One region of the Faecalibacterium sp. AF10-46 genome, then DNA from elsewhere that is predicted to be linked to it. Evidence: predicted binding sites of a transcription regulator. Region 1 holds the regulator's gene; each other region holds the start of a gene.
What was found. The regulator HrcA, encoded in region 1, represses chaperone genes, less so after heat shock. The targets are predictions, from matches to a motif close to TGTTAGCACTCNNNNNNNNNGAGTGCTAACA.

Region 1 (6,498 bases):
ACGGCCTCGTCAAAGCTCAGAGTGATGCGCACGCGAATGTCCTGACCCTTGCGTGGGGCGTTGGGATTGGCCCGACGGGACGAACCGCCAAAGCCGCCGAAGCCGCCGCCAAAGATATCGCCGAAGATGTCGCCCAGATCCACGCCGTCGCCGCCAAAACCGCCAAAGCCGCCCGCACCGGGGCCGCCGCCGTTCTGTGCTGCATAGGCAGGGTCAACGCCTGCAAAACCGTACTGGTCGTACAGCTGGCGCTTTTTCGGGTCCGAAAGCACCTCGTTTGCTTCGTTTACTTCCTTGAACTTTTCCTCGGCGTCCTTATCGCCGGGGTTATAGTCCGGGTGGTATTTCATTGCAAGTTTGCGGTATGCCTTTTTGATCTCGGCATCGGTCGCAGTCTTGGATACCCCCAGCACTTCGTAGTAATCACGCTTTTCCTGTGCCATATCCACTCACCTCTCCGGGAACGTTTGATCCGGGAAACGCCCCGGTTGGTTCCTCGCTCTATAACCAGCAAGAGCCGCTCCGGCAAAACCGGAGCGGCTTTTGCTATTCCACGCGTGCGTCCGCCGGTTTGGCCGGGCACACACTGCTGTGTTTTTTATCAGACTTCCTTGAAGTCGGCATCCACAACGCCGTCATCACCCGGCTTCTGCTGGTTGTTTGCACCTGCATCGGGGCCGGGCTGTGCACCGGCGGCCTGCTGTGCGGCAGCGGCTGCCTGATACATCTTCTCGAACACCTGGCTCAGAGCTTCCTGCTTTGCCTTGATGTCGTCCACGTTGCCGGACTGAACAGCGGTCTTCAGGTCGGCCAGCTTGCTCTCGGCCTCGCTCTTCACGTCGGCGGGCAGCTTGTCGCCGTTCTCCTTCAGCATCTTCTCGGTCTGGAACACCATCTGGTCGGCACCGTTGCGGATATCGACCTCTTCACGCTTCTTCTTATCGTCGGCAGCAAACTGCTCAGCTTCCTTCACAGCCTTGTCGATGTCCTCCTTGGACATGTTGGTGGAAGCGGTAATGGTGATGTTCTGCTCCTTGCCGGTGCCCAGATCCTTTGCGCTGACCTTCACGATGCCGTTTGCATCGATATCGAAGGTAACTTCGATCTGAGGCACACCACGGGGAGCCGGAGCGATGCCGTCCAGATGGAAGACACCCAGGCTCTTGTTGTCGCGTGCGAACTCACGCTCGCCCTGCAGAACGTTGACCTCAACAGAGGGCTGGTTGTCTGCAGCGGTGGAGAACACCTGACTCTTGTGGGTGGGGATGGTGGTATTGCGGTCGATGATCTTGGTGCACACGCCGCCCAGAGTTTCAATGCCCAGGCTCAGCGGGGTGACATCCAGCAGCAGCAGGCCCTTGACATCGCCCTGCAGCACGCCGCCCTGAATAGCAGCGCCCACAGCCACGCACTCATCGGGGTTGATGCCCTTGAAGGGCTCGCAGTTCAGTTCCTTCTTGACTGCATCGTAGACAGCGGGGATACGGGTGGAACCGCCGACCATCAGGACCTTCTTCAGGTCAGAGGGACGCAGACCTGCATCCTGCAGAGCCTTGCGGACGGGGCCCATGGTGCGATCGACCAGATCAGCGGTCAGCTCGTTGAACTTTGCGCGGGTCAGGGTCATATCCAAGTGCTTGGGGCCGGTAGCATCGGCAGTGATGAAGGGCAGGTTGATCTGGCTGCTCATTGCGCTGGACAGCTCGATCTTTGCCTTCTCGGCAGCTTCCTTCAGACGCTGCGCAGCCATCTTGTCCTTGCGCAGGTCGATGCCGTTCTCGGTCTGGAAGGCATCTGCCATCCAGTTGATGATGCGCTCATCGAAGTCATCGCCGCCCAGATGGGTATCACCGTTGGTGGCCAGAACTTCGGTAACGCCGTCGCCCATCTCGATGATAGAGACATCGAAGGTGCCGCCGCCCAGATCGTAGACCATGATCTTCTGGTCTTCTTCCTTATCGATGCCGTATGCCAGAGAAGCGGCAGTAGGCTCGTTGATGATACGCTTGACGTTCAGGCCTGCAATGGTGCCTGCGTCCTTGGTAGCCTGACGCTGGCTGTCGTTGAAGTATGCAGGAACGGTAATGACAGCCTCGGTAACAGGCTCGCCCAGATAAGCCTCGGCATCAGCCTTCAGCTTCTGCAGGATCATAGCGCTGACCTGCTGGGGAGTGTACTCCTTGCCGTTCAGGGTCACCTTGTGGTCGGTGCCCATGAAGCGCTTGATGGAAGCAACGGTGTTCTCAGGGTTGGTGATGGCCTGACGCTTTGCCACCTGACCCACCAGACGGTCGCCGGTCTTGGTGAAGCCCACCACAGACGGGGTGGTGCGTGCACCCTCAGAGTTTGCGATAACAACGGGCTCGCCGCCCTCCATGACAGCCACGCAGCTGTTGGTAGTACCAAGGTCGATGCCAATGATCTTACTCATAATGAAAACTCCTCTCGAAAGAACAAATCTTATTGTTTATGTGATGCTCAAATGTTTGTAAGCGGATGTTATATTCAAAACCCTTTCGGGTTTCTGCTTTGTTATTCGGCCACTACAACGGTCGCATGGCGGACGATCTTATCGCCCAGCTTGTAGCCCTTCTGGTAGACGGTGATCACGGTGCCGCTCTCCTGTCCATCCGGGGCGGGGATCTGCTGCACTGCGTTCATGAAGTTGGGGTCAAAGGGCTTGCCCAGCGCTTCGATCTCCTCCACATGGAGGGCATCCAGCGCCTTGGCGGCCTTGTCCAGCGTCATGGTCACGCCCTTTTTGTAGTTCTCGTCGGTGGTGGGGGCGTTGGCCGCCATCTCCAGCGTGTCCAGAATGGGAATGATCTGGTTCACCGCAAAGGAAATGCCATCGTTGAACTTCTGGTCGGCTTCGCGGGTGGAGCGCTTGCGGTAGTTCTCGTACTCCGCTGCCATGCGCAGCAGCTGGTCTTTGGCCTGTGCGGCGTTGGCTTCGGCAGCATCCAGCTTTGCCTTTACGGCTTCCAGCTCGCGGGCCTTCTTGTTGAACCAGCCGCCATCCTTCTTCTTGTCATCCTTCGGGTCGGCAGCTTCAGCAGCAGGTTCCTGTTCGGGTGCTGCCTGCTGGGCCTTTTCCTCGGGAGCCGTTTCGGGCTGCTCCGCTTCCTGAGCCGGAGCCGTCTTTTTTGCTTCTTCGCTCATTCCAGATCCTCCTTATAGATCACAGTCCGCCGCGGTACGGCAGCCTGCGGGGTGTCTTTTCGTTTGCCGCTCATGCCCTCGCCCAGCTGGTCTGCAAAGTAATGCAGCAGCGGCATCAGTTTCTGGAAGGGCATCCGGGTGGGGCCGATCAATGCAATGGAGCCCCACAGGCCTCCGCCCACCAGATACCGATCGCTCACGATGCACAGGCCCGGGATCTGCGGTTCCAGATCCTCGCCCAGCAGCACGCTCTCACTGCGTTCTGCCGGAGGTGCGATCAGGCCAGCGGCCTGCTCCTCGTCGTTCAGCAGTGTGAGGATGTCGCCCACCTTGCCGTCCAGCTGGGGCCAGTCCAGCAGGTACTGCTCGCCGCCCAGAAATACGTGGGGCTTGACGGAATCCTGCAGGATGGCAGCCGCCGCGCTGATGACGGGCACCAGCTCCGGGTCGATCTGGCTGCACAGCTCTGCCAGCAGCCGGGTGGAAAGATCCACCGGCGCTACAAAGGTAAGGTTGCGGTTCAGCAGTGCGGCAAGTGCTGCCGCATTCTCGCGGGAAAGACCGGCGCGCACCCGTGCCACACGGGTACGGACGTAACCGGCCGTGGTAACGGCCAGCACAGCCGCTGCGCTGCGGCCCACCTGAACCACTTCATAGTGGGCGATGCACAGGTCTTCGGCACATGGGGTGCTGACGGCTGCGGTGCAGCCGCTGATGGCGGCCAGCGCCCTGGCGGCACCTGCGGCCAGCTTTTCCGGCTCATGGTCGAGGCTTGCGAACACCGCATCCACACGGGCGCGGGTCACACGGTCCAGCGGCTGATCGTCGGCAAGCAGATTATCAAGGTAGTAACGGTAGCCCTTGGCACTGGGCACACGGCCCGCGCTGGTGTGGGGCTGCTCCAGCAGGCCCAGCTTTGTCAGCGCCGCCATCTCATTGCGAAGCGTTGCGCTGGAAACTGCCATGTCAAAGTAGTTTGCCAGCACGCTGCTGCCAACGGGCTCGCCTTCGAGACCATACAGCGCCACGATCGCCTGCAAGACTCGCTGCTTGCGTGCATCCATCGTCATAGCGCCTGCCTCCTTTTTGCGTTTGCTTTGTTTGTTTAGCACTCCTTGTTCCTGAGTGCTAAGACCATTATAGCCAATTTTCCGGTGCTGTCAAGCCCCTTGGAAAAATGTTTTAAAAGATTCATAATTCTGTCATAAACGAAGAAAGCGCCCTCCTTATTATAAGGAAAGCGCTCTGGCATGTTCTTTACTCTTCCATCTGCCTTGCCAGAAATGCCGCTGCCACATTCACGGCCTTGAGCTGGGCGGCATCCGGCGTGGCCGTGCGGTCTTCGGTCAGCAGGGCCACCACGCCGGTCACATCGCCCGCCGCAATGATGGGTGCGGCGCACAGCACTGCTCGGGGCGAGCCCTCGCAGGGCAGGATGCACTTTTCGGCAATGCCCTCGCTCTGGTACAGCCTGCGGCCGTCTATCAGCTTTTCCAGCGGCTGGCTGATGCTGCGGTCGGCCAGCTCCCGTCGGCCGGAGCCGCTGACCGTAAGGATGCGGTCACGGTCGGCCACCAGTGCGGTCAGCGCAAAGCTTTTGCTGAGCACCTCGGTATACTGGGCCGCTACTGCGTTCATCTCGCCAATGGGCGAATACTTTTTAAAGATCACCTCGCCGTCGCCCGTGGTGAAGATCTCCAGCGGGTCGCCGCGGCGGATGCGCTGGGTGCGGCGGATCTCCTTGGGGATCACCACCCGGCCCAGCTCGTCGATGCGGCGCACGATTCCTGTTGCTTTCATGTTTTTGCTCCTCCGTTTCCTTAAAAATGCCTGCAGCACTAGTATCTGTCAGGCCGGGCCATTTATACCTGCTGCCTCCGCGCAAAAAGACCTGCACGGAAAGCTGCCTCTTCGTTGCGTTTCCGGCAGGGTTCTGCTACAATGATACAAAAAGCCGTTTTCATAAGCACAGCACCCCGCTTATGAAGACAGATCCTAAAATTCTACTGAGAAAGGCAGGTGTCCGGATGCCGAACATCCTCATTCTGGGCGGCGGTGCCGCCGGTCTTGCAGCCGCGCTGGCGGCGGCACAAAGTGCCCCCGCTGCACAGGTCATTGTGCTGGAGCGCAACCCGAAGCCGGGCAAAAAGCTGCTTGCCACCGGCAATGGCCGTTGCAATCTGGATAACACCGGCATTGCACCGGAGCTGTATTTCACTGCCGACCCGGCAGCACTTCGTCCGCTGCTGGATGCCGTAAATACCGCCGACCCGCTGCGCTGGTTCCGTGCGCTGGGGCTTTATACCCGCACCGACGAGGCGGGCCGGGTGTATCCGTACTCCAATCAGGCGGCGGACGTGCTGGCCCTGCTGGAGCACCACCTTGCGCAGCACCATGTGCAGCTGCGCACCGGCTGCACCGTGCGCACCCTGAGCCAGAGCCGCAGCGGCTACGCCGTGCAGTTCGAGACGGCAGAGGGCAGCACCGAGACCCTGCGCGCCGATGCCGTCATCTGCGCCATGGGCGGCGAGGCAGGGCCGCAGTTCGGCACCGACGGCTTTGGCACCCGGTTCGCCGCCCAGTGCGGCGGCAGGGTGGAGCCGCTGTACCCCTGCCTGACCGCCCTGCAGTGCGCAAAGCCCAGTAAAGCGCTGGCTGGCATCCGTGCCAAGGCAGCAGCATCCCTGCTGGACGGTGCCCGTGTGCTTGCCTGCGAGAACGGCGAGGTACAGTTCACCGATTACGGCCTTTCCGGCATCTGCATCATGCAGCTGTCCGGCCTGCTGGCCCCGGGCCGCGGCCCCAAGGCTCCTGCTGTGGAGCTGGACCTCTTCCCGGCAGTGGATGAAACCGCACTTGCCAGCCTGTTTGCGGCCCACGCCGCCCAGACGGCAGGGGGCAGCGCCGCTGACTTCTGGCTGGGCCTGCTGAACCAGAAGCTGGGCCGCACTGTGTGGTCTGCCGCCGGGCTGCAGGACAGCGACGCGCCTGCCGTGCTCACCGCCGCACAGTGGCAGAAGCTGGCCCACACCGCCAAGCACTGGCGCTTTGAAGGGCTGACCCCCTGCAGCTGGAAGCAGGCCCAAACCACCGGCGGCGGGCTGGCCCTGCGGGAGGTGGATCAGCACTTCCAGTTCAAGGGCTGTCCGGGCCTTTACTTTGTGGGCGAAACGCTGGACTGCGCAGGCAGCTGCGGCGGTTTTAACCTGCACTGGGCGTTCGGCTCCGGCCTTGTGGCCGGGCGCAGCGCTGCAGGCCATGCTGCAGCAGGCCGTGCTCTGCCAAAAGCCTCCGCGCCCGCAAAGAGCAGAAAAAAGCCGCACAGGTAAAAATGAG
Region 2 (6,498 bases), on a different contig from region 1:
CCACGATGTGTCCGCCGGAAGAAAAGCCCATCAGCGCATAGTTTTCGCGCTGAACGCCAAACTGATCTGCATTTTCGGTCAGGTACTTTACGGCGTTGGCAATATCGTACAGTGGCGCATTGTCGGATGCATTCAGGAAAGAGCGGTACCGCAGCACAAAGGCCGCATAGCCCAGCTCGTGCAGCTGGTTGGCAATGGAAGCACCCTCGTTCAGCTCTGCGGTGGTGTTGCCGCCGTTGCCGGGCACCACGATGGCGTACTTTGCGTTGGCTGTTTTAGCCGGGAAATAATACAGCTGCACCATGCCCAGAGAAGAATTTTCCGCAATTTCTTCCGGGGTATACACCTGCCATGTGATCTGTACGCCCCTGTTGTAGTTTTCGATCACAAGGTTCATGCCTTCGGCGGCATCCTCGGCAGCCGCGTAGCTTACATAGCCCTCAATGGGCGTATAATCGTACTGCGTGCTGCCCTCGATCCATTCGTTGCAGTAGGTATAGTAGCCGGAGCCTTTGATGCTGGGGTTCTCCCGCAGCTCTTTCATGGTCGTCTTTGTTGTGATGTTCGGCTCGCCGTACTCTGCAGCAAATGCCGAAAGCGATACGCACGCCAGCATTCCCAGCGCGCACACCACCGTTCTGATCCACTTCATTTTGGGACATCCTCCATTCTGCAGCGGCGTATCCTGCCGTGCTTTTCTTTGTTATGATTTATTGTATCACAAACCTTCCGCTTGTCAAAGAAATTTCTGTGCAGTACGGCGCTTGTACCGCACCGCAAATTCTGCTATACTGGAGCCGGATATTTTTGAGAGTTGAGGGCGCGGAAAGCTATGCACTTTCTGCCGGGATCGAAATATGAGCAAAATCGAGATCCGGCCCATGGAGCCGGAAGACTGGAGCGCTGTTTCCAGAATTTATTTGGAGGGCATTGCTACAGAACATGCCACTTTTCAGACCACCTGTCCGCCGTATTCTGCGTGGGATGCTTCCCACGCAAAAGAATGCCGACTGGTACTGCTGGCCGACGGCGTGATTGCCGGGTGGACGGCGTTGCGCCGGGTGGACCCGCGCTGGTGCTACCGCGGCGTTGCCGAGGTGAGTATTTACGTGGGTGAGCAGTTCCGGGGCCATGGCCTTGGCTATCACCTGCTGACCGAGCTATGCCATCAGGCAGAAAAGGCCGGCTACTGGACACTGCAGTCCACCGTGCTGCAGGACAACGCTGCCAGCCGCGCCCTGCACACAAAATGCGGCTTTCGCTTAGTGGGCCGCCGGGAACGCATTGCCCGCGACTGTCACGGCCGCTGGCTGGACACATTCTTAATGGAATACCGCGCTGCTGCCAATGAACCGGAAGGCTATAAAAAGCTGTAAGATACAAAAGAACTCCGCGCCCTGTGAGGTGCGGAGTTCTTTTTTGTCCATTGATAAAACGATAAAGGTAAAAACAGGCTTACCACTCTTCGCCGTCGATGTCCACGCTGCCGTCCACCACAGCACCGGCGCGGGAACGCTGGAACATGCTTTCTACCACAGCGCAGTACTTATCGGCCAGACAGACGATGACTGCTTCGCGGCAGGTGGGCACATGACGGAAGGTCAGCGGCCACATGTGGCTTGCAATGATGCTCTGTTCCTTTCTGGTAATGCTGAACACCCGCTTTGCATTGACGCAGGCATAACCCGGATGGGAGAAGCCGTGCATCTCAAACAGGCGGCGCAGGCCGTGAAAGGTACCGGTGGTGTGCCAGTCGTACAGATAAAAATCATGCAGCAGGGCACCCACTGCCAGCGAGGTCTCGTCAGCGTGCAGATGCAGACGGCGGTTGAGCCAAAAGCTCACCAGCGCCACATTCTTGCAATGCTGGTAGGTGGTGACAGAACCGTGCTGGATGTACTCCCGCATCCGCTGCACATCCGGGTGATGATCATATTTTTCTACGATGGCATAAAGCTGTTCGCGCTCGATCTCAGAAAGCTGCATGCTGCAAAATTTCCTTTCGCTTTAAGGTGATGTTTTCAGGAGCGGAGCTGGACCGGATTGGAATTACCGAAGTTCTCTGCACTGGAAGGGTTCTCCCGCTTGAGGGAAAAATCTACCAGATACTGCTTGCCGTCGCCCAGTTCTTCCAGCTGGGCCAGTTTTGCCTTTGCGGCGGCTTCGTCCGGGTACCACTGGATCAGGAAGAAATTTTCTTCCTCCACACCGTAGTACAGCCACTGGCCGTCGGCACGCAGCCAGTCGTCCAGATGATCCACCTCTTCGCCGTCCGGCAGGCCAAGGCCTTCTTCGGCATAAAGGTTTTCCGGTTCCACCTGCAGCATTTCGATCACCTGAATAGAGCTTTGCAGGTATTCGTCCTGCGAAACTGTCTTGTCCGAAAGCTCCCATCCGGTGAGAAAAGCCTGCATCATCAGGTCGCGCACAGAGATGCGCGGCAGAGTCGGGTCCATAACCATAGGTATTTCCTTCTTCCTTCAGTTTGTCCCTGCTGACCAGTATACGTCAAAGGCTTATGCAAGTCAACAGTTTAATTGTGAATTTTTTGTAGGTTCGTTCAAATATATCCAGACTTAACAGACGGAAAAGGCAAAAGTGTCTCCCAGCCATTCCACTGCCAGTTCCACCCAGTGATGCCGGTGGCGGCTGGGCTGGTCCACCTCTGCCGTGCTGATGCTGGTACCGTGCACCCCCTTTTCAAACAGATGCGCCTCGCAGGGCACACCCGCCCGGTGCAGAGCGTTCACCAGCATCAGGGTGTTCTCCACCGGAACGGCGGCATCCTCCATGGTGGTCCATACGAACACCGGCGGCATCTGCGGCGTGATCTTATCCTCCAGCCCGAACACCTGCTGTGCCGCCGGGTCAGTGCTGCCCGCCAGCTGCACAAAGCTGCCGCAGTGGGCATACTGCCCTGCCGTGACCACCGGATAGCCCAGAATGACCGCATTGGGCCGGGGCTGGGCCGCTCCGCCGGGAATGTCCAGCACAGCACCGGAAAGGGCCAGGTGGCCGCCCGCTGAAAAGCCGCACACGGCAATTTTTTCCGGCAGGATATGCCACTGGGCCGCGTGCTGCCGCACAAGACCGATAGCCTCGGCCAGCTGGCGCAGCGGCATGTAGTCCTTTGCCTTTTCGCAGATGGCGTAGTCCAGCACAGCGGTGTGGTACCCCGCCGCCGCAAACTGCAGCGCCACCGGGTCGCCCTCGCGGGCACTCACATGGGTATAGCCGCCGCCGGGCACCACCAGCACCAATGGCCGATCAATCACATTCGGCATCCGCTCACAGCAATCACGCAGATAAACGGTCAGCGTCCCACCGCCGGCCAGTTCCAGCTGTTTCAGCTGCATGATATTTCCTCCTTTTACAGCATCCTTTGCGGTTCATTATAGCACAAAACGAACCATTTTTTAAACTTTTTATGAAAGCTCTTGATTTTTGCTTTTTGTCGGTGTATATTAGCACTCGAAAGTTACGAGTGCTAAGCATTCAAAAGTAATATTCTCTTCCGAGTGCTTGGTATCGAATACAGATAAAAAGAGGTTTTGCATTATGGCTAAGAAAGAATTTCAGGCTGAAAGCAAAAAGCTGATGGATATGATGATCAACTCCATCTACACCAATAAGGAAATTTTCCTGCGCGAGCTGATCTCCAACGCATCGGATGCCATCGATAAGCTCTATTATAAGAGCCTGACCGATCCTTCTGTGGGCATGAACAAGGGCGATTTCCGCATCCTCATCACCCGCGATCAGGAGAACCGCATCCTGACCATTGAGGATAACGGCATCGGCATGACCAAAGAGGAACTTGAGCAGAATCTGGGCACCATTGCTCACTCCGGTTCTCTGGATTTCAAGAAGGATAACAAGGACGAGAACATCGATATCATCGGCCAGTTTGGTGTCGGCTTCTACTCTTCCTTCATGGTAGCCGATAAAGTCACCGTCATTTCCAAGGCTTATGGCTCGGATGAAGCATGGCAGTGGGAGTCCTCCGGTGTGGACGGCTACGAAATGACCCCCGCCCAGAAGGACACTGCAGGCACCCAGATCATCCTGCACATCAAGCCGGATACTGAGACGGACCACTACGACAACTTCCTCGATGAGTACGGCATCGTGGCCATCGTGAAGAAGTACAGCGACTATGTGCGCTATCCCATCCAGATGGAGCGCCAGCACGAGCGCCAGAAGCCGGAACCCGATCCCAAGCCGGAGGACTATAAGCCCGAGTGGGAGACTTACACCGAGCTGGAAACTCTGAACAGCATGGTGCCCATCTGGAAAAAGCAGAAGAGCGAAGTGACCGACGAGGAGTACGCGAACTTCTATAAGGAAAAGTTTGGCGATTATACCGACCCCGCCCGCGTCATCGTCAGCCGCACCGAGGGCACTGCAAATTATAATGCCCTGCTGTTCGTGCCCAGCCACCGTCCCTACGACTTCTACACCAAGGATTATGAAAAGGGTCTGGCCCTGTACGCATCCGGCGTGCTCATTATGGAGAAGTGCGCCGACCTGCTGCCCGATTACTTCAGCTTCGTCAAGGGCATTGTGGACAGTCAGGATCTGAGCCTGAACATCAGCCGCGAGATGCTGCAGAAGGACAACCAGCTCAAGCTGATCCACAACGCTCTGGAAAAGAAAATCAAGAACGAGCTGCACGCCATGCTGGCCAATGACCGCGAGAAGTACGAGGAATTCTGGAAAGAGTTCGGCCGTCAGATCAAGTTCGGTGCTTACTCCGACTACGGCATGCACGCCGAGCTGCTGCGCGACCTGCTGCTGTTCTGGTCTGCCAAGGAGCAGAAGATGGTCACTCTGCAGGAGTATGTGGACAAGATGCCCGCTGAGCAGAAGTATATCTACTTTGCTGCCGGTGATTCTACCGACCGTCTGGCAAAGCTGCCCGCCGCTGAGCTGGTCATGGATAAGGGCTATGACGTCCTGCTGCTGACCGAGGACGTGGATGAGTTCTGCCTGCAGATCCTGCGCACCTATCCCCGCAAGGATGCCGAAGGCAAGGACGGCACCGTGGAGTTCAAGAATGTCAACAGCGGTGATCTGGGCCTTGAGACCGAGGAAGAGAAGAAGGCCGCCGAGGACGCTACCGCTGAGAACAAGAACCTGTTCGATGCCATGAAGGACGCTCTGGACGGCAAGGTGAAAGAGGTCAAGGTCTCTACCCGCCTGAAGGATCACCCTGTGTGCCTGAGTGCTGACGGCCCGCTGTCCATTGAGATGGAAAAGGTGCTGTCCAAGCAGCCCGGCAGCGAAGGCGTAAAGAGCGATAAGGTTCTGGAACTGAATGTCAACCACCCCGTGTTTGCCGTGCTCAAGGCCGCACAGGAGGCCGGTGACACCGACAAGCTCAAGAAGTACAGTGCTCTGCTGTACGCACAGGCTCAGCTGATCGAAGGCCTGCCGGTGGATGATCCCGCCGCCTACGCCGAGGCCGTCTGCAGCCTGATGAAGTAACTTTTTCCGGCAGGCAGCATACTTACTCCCCTGCTGCTTCCACGCACATCAATATTTCCCCCTTAACAAAAAGGCCGTGCTCCGCTATAATAGAGTGGAACGCGGTCTTTTTCTGTTCTTTTGCCGGACAGTCAGGATAAATTGAGAGGTTTTTGCTCATGCAGCCCAAAAAACATTATTTTGCCCACATTCCCACCATTGCCATCTTTATTGTGTTTGCCATGTCGGCACCGCTGGGCGTGCTGCTGTTCATCTTAAAAAGCATCGATAAAAACGCCGAAAAAGAGGAAAAGGCTGCTGCACAGGCGCAGGCAGACTATCGTTCCGACCTCGGCCCCGCATCTGCGCAGACGGCCCCCCAGCAGGAAAACGAGCCAGCCTACGGCCACGATGTTCCCACCAAAGAGCAGAAGGACGCTCAAAACTGGCACAAGACCATTGCCGTGATCTGCACCATTCTGGGTGCTATCTTCCTGTTTACCGGTGCGGAGGAACTGATCGACTGCCTGTTCGACTTTCCGGACTTCGACGATCTGCTCCCTGCATTGGCCACGACCATTGGCGGAGCCGGCGCACTGTGGACCGGCCTGCGCATGGATCGTACCCGCAAGCTGGAACGCCTGTTGGACAAGATCGCAGGCGACCGCGACAATATTCCGCTGGACGAGCTGTTTGCTGCCGCGGGCATCGACGCTGCAAAGGGCCGCACCGTGGTGGAAAGTGCTATTTCCCACGGTTACTTCGGTGCAGATGCTTACATTGATAACCGCACCAATACTCTGGTAGTGCGCGGCGCGGCTCCCCAGCCGCCCCGGAAACCGAAGCCTGCGCCCGCCCCAGAACCTGCACCAGCGGACCAATATACCGCAATTCTGCAACAGCTGCGGCAGGTCAACGATGCCATCCCGGACCCCGTGATGACCACCAAGATCAGCCGTCTGGAAGCGGTCAGTGCCCGCATCTTTGAGCTGGCAAAGCAGGACCCCGGCAAAAAGGCTCAGCTGCAGAAAT
Region 3 (6,498 bases), on a different contig from region 1:
GAGCAGAAAAAACACCACATCGCTGCGTTGGCGCATGATGTCCCACGCCTCAACCCGCCACGGGTCGGCTTCTTCCAAGAAGAAATCCGAGGTCATGCAGACCCGGATCTGCTCACCACTCTGGATTTTGTAGTGTCCGGTGCGGTCTTTCTGGAGCGGATAGGAAAAGCCGCTTTTCGTTTTGTAGATCTCGGCTCCGTTCTGGTCCCGCATCCGGTCGAGAAAATACATGTAGCAGTTCTGGCAGCCCTCGCTGCACTTGACGCAGCCGTGCCATGGATTCCAGATGTCGTGCAGGAAGCTCACCTTCTTTCGATACCTATTATTATAATAGCTGCGCGGACAGGAAACAAGAGCACCCCTTGCACCGCCCCGCCGGATGTGATAGGATGAAGAAAACCATGTGAGGGAGGAACCACCATGCCGTTTCTGATGATCCGCAATGACATCACCAAAGTGGCGGCGGATGCCATTGTCAACCCGGCCAACCGGAACCTTTTGCAGGGCAGCGGCACCAGCCGTGCCATTTATCAGGCGGCAGGGGAGCAGGAGCTGACCGCCGCCTGCGAAGCCATCGGCCGTTGCGATTTGGGCAGAGCCGTGTGTACTCCGGCATTCGGTCTGCCCGCAAAATATATTTTCCATGCAGTCTGCCCAGCGTGGCACGGCGGCGGGTTCGGCGAAGCTGAACAATTAGCCGGTGCATACCACTCCGCATTGGAATTAGCCGCAGAGTACCACTGCGAGAGCGTGGCCTTTCCGCTGCTGTCCAGCGGAAACTATGGCTACCCCAAAGAACAGGCCTTCCGCATTGCGGTGGACACCATCACACAGTACGTCATGGAGCACGACCTGACCGTGTATCTGGTGCTCTACGACCGGGACTCGCTGGCCGTGAGCCGGAAGCTGTTCGCCTCGGTGGAGGAGTACATTGACGACCACTATGTAGCACAGAACAATGAAAGCTACGGATTTTTCCGTCGGCGCAGGGAATTGTCAGAGCGGCGGAGGCTTCTGGAAGAAGATGCCGCCGTGCCGATGCTAGGTGCAGTTCCGGCACCCGTCGCGGCACCCAGGACAGCCCGCAGTCTGGAAAGCCTGATGGATAATCTCGGTGAAAGCTTCACCACCCGGCTGCTGCGGCTCATTGACGAGCGGGGGCTGAAGGACTCCACCGTGTACAAGCAGTCCAACATCTCCCGGCAGCATTTCTCCAAAATTCAGTGCAATCGCGACTACAACCCCAAAAAGAAAACGGTGCTGGCCTTTGCGGTGGGGCTGCACCTGTCCGAAGATGAAACCATCGACCTGCTCAAGAGTGCGGGCTATGCCTTTTCGGATGGCTCCAAGCGGGACTGGATTGTGCGGTATTGCCTGGAATACAAAATCTATAACATCAATCAGGTCAATACGCTGCTGTTTGAATACGATCAGGAACAGCTGGGTGCGTGATTTGTCGCCTGCCCGTTGACCTTTTGCCCTCCGGTTTGTGGTATCCTTTTGCCAACGAAAGCGATACACCACAAAACGGAGGGCGTTTTATGTTAGGCGCAATTTTGGGTGACATCGTGGGCAGTCCCTATGAATTTGACCACAACAATTACAAGCACAAGGATTTTCCGCTGCTGAGCGAGAAATCGCACTTCACCGATGATACCGTCATGACCGCTGCGGTGGCAGTTGGTCTGATTGACGGAAAGGGTCTGCCGGAGAGAACATTTTGTGCAGTGCAGCATGAAATGCGGTTCTGGGGCCGTGAATATCCCCATGCCGGTTACGGCGGGATGTTCCGCCGGTGGCTGCACGCAGAAAATCCGAATCCCTATGGCAGTTTCGGTAACGGCTCGGCTATGCGGGTGTCGGCAGCGGGCTGGCTGTTCGATACGCTGGACAAAACGCTGGAAATGGCAAAAGTGACCGCTGAAGTCACCCACAACCACCCGGAGGGCATCAAAGGCGCGCAGGCCACGGCGGCAGTGATTTTTCTGGCTCGTACCGGTCACAGCAAGCCGGAGATCAAGCGGTATGTGGAGCAGACCTTCGGTTATGACCTGAACCGTACCTGCGATGAAATTCGGCCGACCTATCATCATGTGGAGACCTGTCAGGAAACTGTGCCGGAAGCAATCATTGCTTTTCTGGAAAGCGTCAGTTTTGAGGATGCACTTCGCAATGCGGTCTCTCTGGGCGGCGACAGCGACACCCTTGCCTGCATCACCGGCGGCATTGCCGAAGCTTTTTACGGGATGCCGCAGGAACTGCGGGACGAGACTTTGAAACGTCTGCCGGAGGATATCCGGGAAGGGTATGAGCTGTTGTGCTTCATGATTGCCAAGATGATATAAAATGCGATGATGCGACTGAATTTTGAAAAGATTGCATAGGATTTTATAAAAGTATTATTCTTTTATGAATTTTAGCACTCTTCTATTGACACTGCTAATGAACGGTGCTATAACAGTGGCGTGCTCAGGAGGAAGGGCAAAAGGAGAGCCGCTAGGCTCCCCGGAAAGCCCTTCTGAATGGACGCTTCAGATTTTTTGCCCCGACCCGAACGCCGGGATTGGAGGAATGATTTATGCTTATGCCGACTGTTTTCCATGAAAACCTGTTCGATGATTTCTTCGATCCGTTCTGGAATGACGCTGCACTGGAACGTGCTATGAACCGTGAGGCTCGTGGTGCCTTTGGTAAGCGTGGTGCAAACATGATGAAGACCGATGTCAAACAGACGGACAATGGCTACGAAGTAGCTGTTGACCTGCCGGGCTGCAAGAAGGAAGATGTCCAGATGGAACTGGACGACGGCTACCTGACCATTCAGGCAGTGCGCAGCCACAGCAACGATGAAAAGGATAAGAAGGGCCGCTACCTGCGGCGCGAATCCTTCTCCGGCACCTGCGCGCGCAGTTTCTACGTGGGCGATGTGAAGAAGGAAGACATCCACGCAAAGTTCGAGGATGGCGTCCTGCACGTCGAGCTGCCTGCTCCTCAGCAGACGAAGGCTTTGCCTGAGAACCCGAACCTGATCGAGATCGAGTAAAACGCCGGTCGTGTGCGCCAAGGCACAACGCACATAAAGTGGCCCCGGAGAGCTGTAACAAGCCCTCCGGGGCCATTTTTGTTTCGCTATCTTTTCCGCAAGGGAAAAACATGGTATACTGAGAACAGCAACTTCAGAATTTATGGAGGTACTTCACTATGGAATACAAACGCTTTGGCGGTAAGCTCCTTGTCCGCATCGACAAAGATGAGGAGATCGGTGAAACAAATTTGACTTTAGGGGGACAAAGATGAGTGATGTAAAAGGAAAGACCGGCGCAGTCCTGAGGGAGACGGCAGTCCTGACCGGGGCGGTGGCGATCATTGCGGCGGGCGTTTTCTTTTTTCTGGTGCCGAGCCATACATCCGTCAGCAGCATTTCCGGCCTTGGCATCGTGCTGTCCAATTTTGTGCCGCTGCCCTTGTCGGTCATTACGATGATTCTGAACGTCGTGCTTCTCATCATCGGGTTCTTTACCTGCGGCAGAGAATTTGGCGCAAAGACCGTATACACCAGTGTGCTGCTGCCGGTGTTTCTGGGGCTGTTTGAAAAGCTGTTCCCGGAGTTCGGCTCGATGACCGGCAGTCAGGAGCTGGACGTGCTGTGCTATATTCTGGTGGTCAGCATCGGGCTGAGTATTTTGTTCAACCGCAATGCATCCTCCGGCGGGCTGGATATCGTGGCAAAGATCATGAACAAGTACCTGCACATGGAATTGGGAAAAGCCATGTCTCTGTCGGGAATGTGTGTGGCGCTTTCCGCGGCCCTGGTTTACGATAAAAAGACCGTGGTGCTGAGTATCCTCGGTACTTACTTCAACGGCATCGTGCTGGACCATTTCATCTTTGATAACAGCATCAAACGCCGAGTCTGCATCATCACCGAAAAAGAGGAGGCGCTGCGTCAGTTCATCCTCCATGACCTGCACAGCGGTGCGACCATGTACGAGGCCATCGGTGCATACAATCTGGAAAAGCACAACGAGATCATTACCATCGTGGACAAGAGCGAATATCAGAAGCTGATGAACTTTATCAACCGGGAAGACCCCAAGGCTTTTGTTACCATTTACAATGTGTCCAGCATGCAGTATCAGCCCAAGATCTGATCGGCGGAGAACTGCCGCAAAGGGCGGGCCTTTTGCGGCTTGCTCTTTGCCATAGCTGCGTGGTATACTCCGTTCGGAAAGATCAAAGCGCGTGGAGGTAAAAAGCATGCTGACCTATACCTATGTTTCAGAGGGAACGTTTGCCCTGATGGAAAAACCAAAGCCGGTGCTGCAGCACGAGCGGGACGCCATTGTAAAGGTGACCCTTGCCAGCATCTGCTCCAGCGACCTGCACATCAAGCACGGCAGCGTGCCCCGGGCGGTGCCCGGCATCACGGTAGGGCACGAGATGGTGGGCATCGTGGAAGAAGTGGGCAGTGCGGTGACCAATGTGAAACCCGGCGACCGGGTGACGGTGAACGTGGAGACCTTCTGCGGAGAGTGCTTTTTCTGCAAAAAAGGCTTTGTGAACAACTGCACCGATCAAAACGGCGGCTGGGCGCTGGGCTGCCGCATCGACGGCGGGCAGGCCGAGTATGTCCGGGTGCCCTTTGCGGATCAGGGACTGAACAAGATCCCTGACGGCGTTACCGATCGGCAGGCGCTGCTGGTGGGCGATGTGCTGGCCACCGGCTTTTGGGCGGCACGCATCTCGGAAATCACCCCCGAGGATACCGTGCTGATCCTCGGTGCAGGGCCGACCGGCATCTGCACGCTGCTGTGCGTCATGCTGCACAGCCCCAAGCGCATCATCGTCTGTGAAAAGGACGCAAGCCGCCTGCAGTTCATCCGTCGGCACTACCCGCAGGTGCTTACCGTGCAGCCGGAGGACTGCGCCGCCTTTGTGCGTGCCCACAGCGACCACGGCGGGGCCGATGTGGTGCTGGAGGTGGCAGGGGCAGATTCCACCTTCCGGCTGGCATGGGAGTGTGCACGGCCCAACGCCGTTGTGACGGTGGTGGCGCTGTACGATAAGGCACAGACCCTGCCGCTGCCGGAAATGTACGGCAAAAACCTCACCTTTAAGACCGGCGGCGTGGACGGCTGCGATTGTGAAGAAACGCTGCGTCTCATCGCAGAAGGCAAGATCGATACCGAACCGCTCATCACCCACACCTACCCCCTGCGCCGGATCGCAGAGGGCTACGAGCTGTTTGAAAAGAAACGGGACGGCGTGATCAAGGTGGCAGTGGAGTGCTGACGGTCTGCGCCAAGGCACAACGCACATAAAGTGGCCCCGGAGAGCTGTAACAAGCCCTCCGGGGGCATTTTTGTTTCCCGACATCTTTTCCGCAGCGGCAGGGCGTGGTAGAATAAGGGCAGAACCGATCCACAGGTGAGAAAATCGAACTTCAGAGAGAGGAGATGCTTCTATGCAGTCTGATGAGCTGAAACGCCGGATCTCGGCAGGCAGAGGAGATGCTTTGGCCGATCTGGTTTTGAAAAATGCAAGAATCGTCAATGTGTTTACCGATGAGATCGACACCGCTGATATTGCCATCAGCGGAAATTCGATCGTGGGCGTGGGTACGTATCATGGCCGGAAAGAAGTTGATCTGCACGGCAAATATGTCTGCCCGGGCCTGATCGATGGGCATATCCACATCGAAAGCTCCATGCTCTGTGGTCCGGCTTTCGAGCAGGCAGTGCTGCCCCACGGTACCACTGCGGTGGTCACAGACCCACACGAGATCTCGAACGTTGCGGGGCTGGAAGGCTTGGATTTTATGCTGGAAACGACAAAAAATCTGACCCTTTCGGTTTATTTCATGCTGCCCTCCTGTGTTCCGGCCACGGATCTGGATGAATCCGGTGCGGTGCTGAACGCAGAACAGCTCCGGCCTTACTACGGCGATCCCCGTGTGCTGGGGCTTGCAGAGCTGATGAATGCCTATGGGACGGTGCGCTGTGACCCGAAGATCCTGCAGAAGATCCGCGACTGCACCGAAGCAGGAAAGATCGTGGATGGACACGCACCGATCTTGAGCGATAAGGACCTGAATGCTTATATTGCGGCAGGCGTTCAGTCCGATCACGAGTGCTCCAACATCGAGGAAGCCATGGAAAAACTCCGGCGCGGACAATACATCATGATCCGGGAAGGAACGGCTGCCAAAAATATGGAGGCCCTGATGCCGCTGTTCCGGGAGCCTTATTGCAGCCGCTGTATGCTGGTGACGGATGATAAGCACCCCGGTGACCTGCTGGACAGCGGACACATCGATTCCAACATCCGTAAAGCGATCCGGTTGGGGGCAGACCCGGCGGTGGCCGTCAAAATGGCAACGCTGGTCCCGGCACAGTATTTTGGGTTCAAGCAGCGCGGTGCCGTAGCACCGGGGTACCGGGCAGATCTGGTTGTGGTTCCTGATCTGGAATCCTTTACGGTCGAACAGGTTTACAAGAA

Region 2: the regulator HrcA is predicted to act here: its motif matches at 3,463-3,493, upstream of htpG (molecular chaperone HtpG).
Region 3: the regulator HrcA is predicted to act here: its motif matches at 2,415-2,445, upstream of DWV57_RS00535 (Hsp20/alpha crystallin family protein).

Annotation. Positions count from the first base shown of each region.
Region 1 covers NZ_QVGY01000002.1:125,991-132,488, reverse strand. The annotation lists gene dnaJ (molecular chaperone DnaJ) at 1-443, opposite strand, end outside; gene dnaK (molecular chaperone DnaK) at 602-2,431, opposite strand; gene DWV57_RS03835 (nucleotide exchange factor GrpE) at 2,533-3,162, opposite strand; gene hrcA (heat-inducible transcriptional repressor HrcA) at 3,159-4,232, opposite strand; gene DWV57_RS03825 (stage V sporulation T C-terminal domain-containing protein) at 4,420-4,962, opposite strand; gene DWV57_RS03820 (aminoacetone oxidase family FAD-binding enzyme) at 5,190-6,491, shown strand.
Region 2 covers NZ_QVGY01000004.1:12,814-19,311, forward strand. The annotation lists gene DWV57_RS06000 (alpha/beta hydrolase) at 1-652, opposite strand, end outside; gene DWV57_RS06005 (GNAT family N-acetyltransferase) at 858-1,376, shown strand; gene DWV57_RS06010 (HD domain-containing protein) at 1,456-1,986, opposite strand; gene DWV57_RS06015 (hypothetical protein) at 2,022-2,462, opposite strand; gene DWV57_RS06020 (alpha/beta hydrolase) at 2,577-3,356, opposite strand; gene htpG (molecular chaperone HtpG) at 3,559-5,487, shown strand; gene DWV57_RS06030 (5-bromo-4-chloroindolyl phosphate hydrolysis family protein) at 5,646-6,498, shown strand, end outside.
Region 3 covers NZ_QVGY01000001.1:100,092-106,589, forward strand. The annotation lists gene DWV57_RS00520 (DUF5131 family protein) at 1-306, opposite strand, end outside; gene DWV57_RS00525 (macro domain-containing protein) at 421-1,452, shown strand; gene DWV57_RS00530 (ADP-ribosylglycohydrolase family protein) at 1,542-2,345, shown strand; gene DWV57_RS00535 (Hsp20/alpha crystallin family protein) at 2,579-3,043, shown strand; gene DWV57_RS00540 (YitT family protein) at 3,294-4,151, shown strand; gene DWV57_RS00545 (Zn-dependent alcohol dehydrogenase) at 4,258-5,292, shown strand; gene ade (adenine deaminase) at 5,465-6,498, shown strand, end outside.